Regions from separate parts of the Pseudogemmobacter sp. TB195 genome, predicted to be linked through region 3. Evidence: riboswitches for the same ligand, from Rfam matches in the RefSeq annotation. Region 3 holds a riboswitch; each other region holds the start of a gene.
The links. Region 3 has a riboswitch for cobalamin ahead of AC4FS3_RS15985 (ABC transporter substrate-binding protein). Riboswitches for the same ligand answer to the same signal wherever they lie in the genome.
Positions count from the first base shown of each region.

Region 1 (3,272 bases), on a different contig from region 3:
CGCGGCGCCGGTTAAGGTCGTGTCGCAGATCGCCACGCGCAGCCGCCGGGGCGGGGCCGAGATTGCCTGGCCGTAGCCCTTTGCCAGCGGCGGCGCGACATAGGGGGCACCGAGGTCAGGTCCCTCGCAGGCATCCAGCATCACCGCCGTGTCGCGGACGGAACGCGTCAGGAACCCGTCAATCGCCATGCCGGCCCAGCCCTCGCCGGACCAGGGCCCGTCGGGCAGCCGCGCGCGGGTTGGCTTGAAGCCGAAAAGCCCGCAATTCGAGGCCGGAACCCGGACCGAGCCGCCGCCGTCTGATCCATGCGCGAAAGCGACGATCCCCGCCGCGACCGCCGCCGCCGCGCCGCCCGAAGAGCCGCCGGCGGTATGGTCAGTGTTCCAGGGGTTGCGGGTTGGCCCGCCATAGACGGCGGCCTCGGTTGCGATGCCGACCCCGCCTTCGGGGCTTGTCGTGCGCCCGAAGGTCACCACCCCGGTTGCCCGCATCCGGGCCATCATATTGCAATCGGCGGCATAGGTCCTGGCCGGACCAAGCCGCGTGCCGTTAAGGGACGGCAACCCTTTTGCCTCGAGCCCCAGATCCTTGATCAGGAAGGGCACGCCGCGAAACGGCCCGCGCGGAAGGCCTGCGCGGATTTCAGCGCGCGCGACCTCTTCCTGCACCAGCACCACGGCGTTGATTGCCGGATTTCGGGCGCCGACCGCGGCCAGCGCCGCATCCAGCAGCTCATCCGGGCTGACCTCGCCCTTTGCCACCAGCCCCGCAAGTTCGGTCGCATCCCGTGCGCCCAGATCCCCGATCATCTGCGATTCCCCGTTATTCATCCCGATGCCAGTCTGGACGCGGCGCCCGGGAAAGGTCCAGAGGTGCCGCGCATCCGGCTGTTACCGCAACCATGTGACCCGGGCGACCAAAGCGGCGACTGCCGCAACCCTGCGCCCCGTCAGCCGCTTGACAGAGGGCAAGGGCGGATCGCATGGAGGACAGAGCAACGGTTCCGGCGCCGCGCCCGCAAAGCGCGGTTTTCCGGAGAATAGGGAATGTGGCCGGTCCTTTCTGCACAGGGATCCGGGACCACAGCTGCCCCCGCAACTGTAAGCGGTGAGCGGCGGTTGAGGATGCCACTGGAAGTGCCTCAGAGGGGCAGGTCCGGGAAGGCCAGCCGTTCGCCCGGACCCGCGAGCCAGGAGACCTGCCGCTGCTGATCACCCTTTCCCTCGCACGGGGCGTGCGGCGGAGGGCGGAGTGCCGCCAGAGGTGACGTTCATGCGCAACGGGAGGGCTTTCCCCCGCGGCGAAAACGCATCAGGGCGGCGGTCAGCGACCGGTGGCTCCGAAGAAAGGGCTGAGAGATGTTTCACAGGGTTTCCCGTCTGGCAGTGATCACCGCGCTGACCGCCGCCGGTGCGGCCGGCAGCGCGTGCGCGCAGGCACAGAACGATGCCCCTATTGAACTGGGTACGATCACGCTCTCGGCCCTGCGTTACGGGGCCGATATTGCGCGCACCGGCGTCTCGGTCAGCGTGGTTGACCGCGCCGAGCTGGACAAAAGCGCCGATCTGCGGCTGGCGGATTTTCTTGGCACATTGCCGGGGGTCTCGGTGATCAGCCAGGGTGGTTTTGGTGCCAATACCGCCTTGCGGATCCGGGGCTTCGACGGGCGTCATATCGCGGTCTATATCGACGGGATCCGCATTGACGATCCGTCCGGCGTGCAGGTCTCGACCGATTTCGGCGCGCTGATGACCGATGATATTGCCCGGATCGAGGTGCTGCGCGGGTCGCAATCGGCGCTTTGGGGCGGCTCGGCCGTGGCCGGGGTGATCAATATCTCGACATTGTCCGGGGCAGAGCCGGGGCTGCATCAGAAGGTGCGCATCGAAGGGGGCAGCCATAATTCGGCCCGCCTTGCCTGGGGGCTGACCCAAAAGGATGACCAGCTTGAACTGGCCCTGAATGCCAGCCATTTCCGCACCGACGGGATATCGGCCTTTGACGGGGGCACCGAGGCGGATGGCGCCGAGGCCAGCCGGCTGTCGTTTTCGGCGCGCTACCGGGTCTCGGATCTGGTGACGCTGGGGGGCGCCGCTTTCTGGCAAAAAACCCGCAGCGATTATGACGGCTATATCGATACGAATGGCGATGGCTATACCGATACTTTCACCGATCTGCCCAATGAGATGCGCCGCCAGGATCTTGGCCTGCGCCTCTTCGCAGAGCTGGAGACCGGCAATACGCTGCATGTGCTGGGCATCGGCTTTTCACGCAACAAGCGCGATATGGATGACGAGAACGGCAAAAGCGCCTTTGCCGGCGAGCGTCTGACGCTGGACTGGCAGGCGACCAGCACGCTGTCTGACCAGCTGACCCTGTCTTATGGCGCGGATTTCAACCGTGAAGAGGCGAAAACCTCGGCCATGCCCGGAGGCTCGGGTAATACCGATACCAAAGGCATCTGGGGCCAGCTTGCCTGGTCGCCGCGCGAAGGCTTCGATGTGACTGCGGCACTGCGGTATGATGACCATTCGGCCTTTGGCGGCTTTGGCACCGGGCGGCTTTCCTTTGCCTGGGCAGCCGCCGAGGGGCTGACCCTGCGCGGCGCAGTCGCGCGGGGCTTCCGCGCGCCCTCGCTTGACGAGCTGTACGGTGATTATCCGGGGCTGTTCTTCACCGGTAATCCCGATCTCGATCCCGAAACCAGCGTCTCATACGAGCTGGGCGCAGATTATGCCTTCGGGACAGGTGCGTCGCTGTCTTTCACGGCGTTCCGCATCGAGGTCGAAGACCGCATCGCCGCCGATCCGGCGACCTTCTGGTCAACGCTGGGCAATCTGGCGGGAAGCTCGGTGTCGAAAGGCGTCGAGCTGGCCGCGAAAACCAGGCTGAGCGACACGCTGAGCCTCACGCTCGCCTATACCTATACCGATGCGCATGACCCGAATGGCGCGCGCCTGACGGCGGTGCCGCGCCATAATCTGGCGCTCGCGCTGGATGCTGAGATCAGCGAGCGGGTCTCGGCGCGCTTTACCCTCAGCCATCTGGCCGGACGCCGCGACAGGCATGTGAACAGCTTTGCCGCCCTCGACATGCCCGACGTCACCTTGCTGGACGCGGCCTTCAGCTATCAGATCAGTGACAGTATCGGGGCCACATTGCGCATCGAGAACCTGACCGGTGAACACTGGCAATCCTCGCATGGCTACGGCACGCCGGGTCGCACTGCCTGGCTCGGGCTGCAGGCCCGGTTCTGATGCTGCGCGCCGCC
Region 1 is NZ_JBZEGG010000016.1:137,515-140,786, forward strand. It holds gene AC4FS3_RS17120 (amidase) at 1-810, opposite strand, end outside; cobalamin riboswitch at 983-1,221, shown strand; gene AC4FS3_RS17125 (TonB-dependent receptor plug domain-containing protein) at 1,360-3,258, shown strand; gene AC4FS3_RS17130 (ABC transporter substrate-binding protein) at 3,258-3,272, shown strand, end outside.
Region 1: linked by a shared signal. The riboswitch ahead of AC4FS3_RS17125 (TonB-dependent receptor plug domain-containing protein) and the one ahead of AC4FS3_RS15985 (ABC transporter substrate-binding protein) in region 3 are both predicted to bind cobalamin.

Region 2 (3,272 bases), on a different contig from region 3:
TCCTCAGACCAGGCAGCGCCGCACCTGTCTGTGCAGGAGACCTGCTGGCGGCCCCTGCGCCCTGGTCAGGAAGACAGCTGGCGGAAACCGATGCCACATCCCCACAGGCAGAACAGCGCGGACGGGCCCGGTACCCGAGGTCAGCGGCGGATCGCCGCCAGCTCTGCCAGGCTCGCCAGAAATTCCGCGCTGCTCAGCATGACCTCCTGCCGTCCGAGTGCCGCCGCCTCCCCCATCGCAATCCCGGTGAGCTTTTGCGCAAAAACAACGGCATCGGCCAGGGAACGGCCGCGCCCCAGCCCGGCAATGATCAGCGCCGCGAACAGATCCCCGGTCCCCGACAGCGCCAGCGGCAAATGCGGCGCGGGGTGACGGCTCACGCCGTCCGGCGTGATCACAACGCTTTCAAGACAGCCCTCGGGGCTGTCTTCCAGCACGCATCCGGTCGCAATTACCCGCGCACCAGGCCTCAGGTTCAGCCCCGCCCGCGCCAGCGCCAGATCTTCAGGCCGCGTAATCTTCTGCCCCGACAACAGCGACAGCTCAAACGGGTTCGGCGTGGTCAGATCGGCCAGCGGCAGCAATTCGTCGCGGATCACCGCCACCACCGCTTCGGGCACATAGCGCCCCGGGCCGGCATCGCCGATCACAGGGTCGCAGAGATAGACCAGTCGCGGGTTGATCTCGCGCGCTTTTGCGATGAATTCCGCCGCCAGATGCGCGATCGCGGCCGAACCGATATAGCCCGTCACGATATAATCGGCCCGTTCGGGCAACCCACGCTCCATCGCGCCCAGAAGCAGATCGGCGAAAAAATCCTCGGGCAGCGCGCGACCGCGCAGGCTCGGGTAATCGGGGGTATTCGAGAACACCACCGTCGGGATCGCCGCCACCTCCAGCCCGGCCGCGCAAAGCGGAAACAGCGCCGCCGAATTGCCGACATGGCCGAACACGACCTGGCTCTGGATCGAAATGACGAAAGGCGGGGTCTGCATGGCTATGTCCTTCCTGCGCAGGATCCCGGTCATGGCCCGGCGCGCGCGGGCAGAGGTTACATCCGCCCGCGCGCAAAAGGCCATGGGGTAAACCACGGGGCTTTGGGGAAATTTCAGCAAAGAAATGAAGAGGGGGGCCGAACGGCAACCGCCCGCCCCGCCCCTCAGGACAGGCTCCTCACAAGGGGTCCCGGATGCCCCCTTATAACGCGCCCGTGATAACGGGCGTTGACAGACCACCACCCCGGCGGGTAGCGCAGAGGCGACGGTTCCCGCGAGGGAGGAAAGAGGGAACGCAGCAGGGCATCCGCCCGATCTGCGGCTGCCCCCGCAACTGTGAGCGGCGAGGGTTTCGCGATATGCCACTGGGGTTCAGGGACCCTGGGAAGGCGCGAAACCCACTGACCCGCGAGCCAGGAGACCTGCCGTCGGCCATATTCACGGGCAGGCACATCGGGCGGGGGTTCCTGATGGCAAGGATGACATGCGGGTGATTGCCCGTCGGTTCCTTGCAGTCTGCAGTGACGTGCAAAACGCCTTTCGGGGTAAAATTCATGCCGTCCATTTCCCGCCGCACGTCTGTGCGGCTTTTGCTGACACTTACCGCTCTCACCCCCATCGCCGCTGCGCCGGCGCTGGCAGAAGAGACCACCATCGGCCTTGGCACCATCTGGCTGCCGGTCGATGACGACGCAGGCCAGGGACTTGACGCCACCCCGCCCACCGCCAGCCGGCTGGGCGAAAAAATCCGCGACATCCCTGCTGCCGTCGAGGTGATCGGCACCGAAACCATGGCCGAACGCGGTCTCCATTCGATCACTGCTGCCGTATCGCAGACCGCAACCGGGGTCACCGCGACCGGAGCGCCAAATTACGACAATCATTTCGCCGCGCGCGGCTTTCAGGGCAGCAGTTCGGTCATGATGCTGTTTGACGGCACCAGGCAGTTTCCCGGACGCGGCAATATCTCTTTCCCGGTCGACAGCTGGCTGATCGAGGAATTCGAGGTCCTGAAAGGCGGCGGTTCGGTGATCCATGGCCATGGCGCGATTGGCGGTTTCGTCAATGCGATGCCCAAACGCCCGTTTGACGGTGCGCCGCGCCATTTGCTGACCGCGCTTGCGGGGTCAGATGGCAGGCTGCGCTTTGGCGCCGACAGTGGCGGCTCGCTCTCGGATACGCTTTCCTACCGCATCGCGGTGATCGCGGATGGATCCGACGGCTGGATCGACGGTGCGGATGACAGTCTCGGCGCCGTGACCGCCGCGCTGAGCTGGAAGGCGACGCCCGATCTGACCTTCACCCTGTCCGCCGATTACGCAAAGCGCGAGCCGATGACCTATTATGGCACGCCTTTGCGCAACGGGATCCTCGTCGCGGGGACCGAGGCACTGAACTACAATGTTGAAGACGCGAGGACCGACTTCACCGATCACTGGCTGCAGCTGAAAACCGAATGGGCGCCGTCGGACGCGGTCCGCGTCTCGGCAGTGCTGTACCGCATCGGCTCTGACCGCAGCTTCCGCAATGCTGAAACCTATGAATGGGATCCGGTGACCGATACGGTATCGGTCGGCGAATTCGTCGCCATCGACCAGGATCAGGATCAGACCGGCTTCCGGCTGGATGCAGGCTTGCGCCATGGGATCGCGGGCTATGACAGCCATACGGTGATCGGCTTTGACCTGAACCGCTCGAAATCCAGCTATGCCAGTGCCTTCAACTTCGGCTCGGTCACGGTCGATCCGTTCAACCCGCGCCCCGGCCGTTTCCCCACCGGCCTGACCCCGGTGGCGCAATACCGCTCGACCCTAGACCAGCGCGCGATCTTTCTGGAAAACCGCACCGAGCTTGGCCAGGGGCTGGCGCTCAGCCTTGGCCTGCGCCAGGACTGGTTCGATCTGAGCCGCCAGGGCATCGCAAACCCCGCCACGAGCTTTGACGCCAGCTACAAGGCGCCATCGGCGCGGGTCGCGCTCAGCTGGGCGGCGACTGAGACCACGGTGGTTTACGGCCAGCTGGCCTGGTCCACCGACCCGGTGAACGTGCCGCTGATGGATTACGCCGCGAATTTCCGCGACTTCGACCTGACCACGGGGCGACAATTCGAGATCGGGCTGCGCCAGAGCTTTGCCGATGGCCGCGCCGAATGGTCGCTCACCGCCTATGATATCGTGAAGCGCAATGTGCCGGTGCTGGCGCCGGGGTCTTTCACGATGCAACAGGCCGGGCAGCAATCGTCGCGCGGGATCGAGCTGGCAGCCAGCGCCAGGGTGA
Region 2 is NZ_JBZEGG010000013.1:70,675-73,946, forward strand. It holds gene pdxY (pyridoxal kinase) at 141-995, opposite strand; cobalamin riboswitch at 1,245-1,439, shown strand; gene AC4FS3_RS14480 (TonB-dependent receptor) at 1,550-3,272, shown strand, end outside.
Region 2: linked by a shared signal. The riboswitch ahead of AC4FS3_RS14480 (TonB-dependent receptor) and the one ahead of AC4FS3_RS15985 (ABC transporter substrate-binding protein) in region 3 are both predicted to bind cobalamin.

Region 3 (3,272 bases):
GCAGGTTCCGACCATCATCACCGCCGGGCGCCAGATCATTGCCGATCTGGCGGGCGAGGGCACGCTCGCAACCCTCGAAGCCGCCAGTGTGCAGGTGTTGCCTGACCTCTGCTGGTGCTCGATCTCCGAGCCGGTCTTCCCGCCCGCGACCCGCACGCTGATGACCAATTCCGGCAAATATGCCCATTACGGGCCGGGGCTTTCGGGCCGGCAGATCCGCTTTGACAGTCTTGAGACCTGCGCCCGCGCTGCCCTCACCGGCCATGCTGCCAAAACCCTTCCCCCCTGGCTTTCCTGAGGCCCGATATGCGCTCGATCAAGACCATCCATGTGATTTCCGCCCATGCCGAGGGCGAGGTGGGCGATGTCATAGTGGGTGGGGTCCGCCCGCCGCCGGGTGACACGATCTGGGCCCAGTCGCGCTGGATCGCCGAAGATCAGACGCTCAGGAATTTCGTACTGAACGAGCCGCGCGGCGGCGTCTTCCGCCATGTGAACCTGCTCGTGCCGCCAAAAGACCCGCGCGCCGATGCCGCCTTTATCATCATGGAGCCCGAGGATACGCCACCGATGTCCGGCTCCAATTCGATCTGTGTCTCGACGGTCTTGCTTGATGGCGGCATCATCCCGATGGTCGAGCCGGAAACGCGCATGGTGCTGGAGGCGCCGGGCGGTCTGGTCCATGTCCGCGCCGAATGCCGCAATGGCAAGGCGGAACGGATCTTTGTCGAAAACCTGCCCTCTTTCGCCGAACGGCTGGATGCAAAGCTTGAAGTCGAGGGCATTGGCACATTGACGGTCGATACCGCCTGGGGCGGCGACAGTTTCGTCTTTGTCTATGCCAAAGCGCTCGGCTTCAGCCTGACCCCCGACGAGGCGCATGATATTGCAAAGCTCGGGGTGAAAATCTCGGATGCCGGGACGGAACAGCTCGGTTTCCGTCACCCGACAAACCCGGACTGGAGGCATTACTCCTTCTGCCTTTTCGCGGGCGAGGTCACGCGCGAGGGCAATGACCTGCGCGCCGGTGCCGCCGTGGCGATCCGGCCCGGCAAGGTTGACCGCTCGCCCACCGGGACCGCGCTTTCCGCGCGGATGGCGGTGCTGCATGCGCGTGGCCAGATGTCTGAGGCCGACCGTCTGACCACCGTCTCGCTGATCGGGTCGGAGTTTCAGGGCCGCATCCTCGGCACCACCGATCTGGCGGGCACGGCGGCGATCCGGCCGGAAATCTCGGGGCGTGGCTGGGTCACCGGCATCCATCAGCATATGCTCGACCCATCTGACCCCTGGCCCGGCGGGTATCGGCTGTCGGACACCTGGGGCGCGCGCTGATCCGCATAACGCGATGCTTTGCCATTGAAGCGGGACGGGTTTGCCCATACTCAGGGCAGGTCGGTTTCCGCAAGGAATTGAAAGGGAATCCGTCATCCGCCTTTACAGGGGGATGAACCGGAACTGCCCCCGCAACTGTAGGCGGCGAGGATCCGCGCGACAATGCCACTGTGGGAGAGCCCATGGGAAGGCTGCGCAGACCCAGTGACCCGCCAGTCAGGAGACCTGCCGACTCCTGTAACCAACTTGACCCGGACGGGGCGTCCGGGGAGGCGAGATATGATTTTGACCCGCAGATGCGCCACCGCATCCCGTGCCGCCAGCCTGCGCCAACCGCGCCGGGCCAGCTTTGTGCGTCGCGGTTTTCACGCTCTCCATCCGCTCCATCCCCCATCCCCTACGGAGATCCCGGATGCGATATTTCCCCAATACCCGTTTCTCGATGACCGCTTCACTGGCCGCGCTCTGCTTTGGCATGCCTGCTTTGGCCGAGACCGGCTACCCGCTGAAACTGCAGAATTGCGGGCTTGAGCTGAGCTTTGACAAGGCGCCGGAAAGCGCTGTGACGGTCGGCCAGGCGACGAGCGAGATCCTTTACACGCTGGGACTTGGCGACAAGGTCGCGGGCACTTCGGTCTGGTTCACCGAAGTCCTGCCGGAGTTCAGAGAGCTGAACGACGGCATCGAGCGGCTGGCGGATAATGACCCCTCCTTCGAGAGTGTTGTCGCGAAACGCCCGGGGATCGTGACCGTGCAATATGAATGGCATGTCGGCCCGCAAGGTATCGTGGCGACGCGCGAGCAATTCGCCGATCTCGGCATTCCGGCCTATGTCCTGCCGTCCGACTGCATCGGGAAGGACAATACCGCAGGTTCGGACGGCACCCGGCTGGAACCCTATACGATGGCGGGGATCTATCTCGGCATCGAAGAGCTGGCGACGATTTTCAACATCACCGACAAGGGCACAGAGGTGGTCGCTGACCTGAAAGCGCGCGAGGCGGCGGCGGTCGCGGCGGCGAAGGCGCTTGATCTGAAAGAGGCCTCGGCGGTGTTCTGGTTCTCGTCGGCCGAGATGGATATCGACCCCTATGTTGCCGGAAACGGCGGTGCTCCGGCCTGGATGATGGCGTCTCTGGGGCTGAAGAATGTGGTTGAAAGCCCCGAGGAATGGCCGGTCGTGTCCTGGGAAACCATCGCGCGGGCCAATCCCGATGTGATCGTGATCGCACGCATGGACCGCCGCCGGTTCGAGGCGGATGATCATGAAAAGAAACTGGAATTCCTGAAGTCTGATCCGGTGGTAAGCCAGATGGAGGCGGTGAAGAATGGTCGCATCGTGATCATCGACGCCCATGCAATGGACCCGTCGATCCGCAATATCGTGGCGCTGGAAGAGCTGGCGGCGGCGCTGCCGGCCTTTGATCTGAAGTGATCTGCCAGAGATGAAACGCCCGGCCACCCCTGTTGCGCTTGCCACCCATGTCGCTTTGCGCGCCATGGCGGGGGTGGCTATCCTGGCGCTCGCCGTTCTGACGGGCGTGATCCTTGGCGAGACGCCGCTGCCCTGGTCGACGGTCTGGGCGGCATTGGCGAATAATCTCTGGAATGCCGGGCTGCCGGTCGATCCGATCGATCAGGGCATCATCTGGGCCTATCGGGTACCGCGCACCCTGGTTGCCGCCGGATGCGGCGCGGGGCTGGCGCTGGCAGGTGTGGTTTTGCAGGCGCTGGTCAGAAACGCGCTGGCCGATCCTTACCTGCTGGGCGTCTCGGCGGGGGCCTCGACCGGGGCGGTGGCGGTGACGATCATGGGCGTCGGCGCCGGGGCCATCGGGATTTCCGGGGGCGCTTTTCTGGGGGCGGCTCTGGCTTTTGGCCTTGTCGCGGCCCTGGCCCGCGCGGCGGGCGGCGGCCCTGCACAGATGGTGCTTGCG
Region 3 is NZ_JBZEGG010000015.1:41,801-45,072, reverse strand. It holds gene lhpI (cis-3-hydroxy-L-proline dehydratase) at 1-298, shown strand, start outside; gene AC4FS3_RS15990 (trans-3-hydroxy-L-proline dehydratase) at 307-1,335, shown strand; cobalamin riboswitch at 1,380-1,582, shown strand; gene AC4FS3_RS15985 (ABC transporter substrate-binding protein) at 1,778-2,770, shown strand; gene AC4FS3_RS15980 (FecCD family ABC transporter permease) at 2,835-3,272, shown strand, end outside.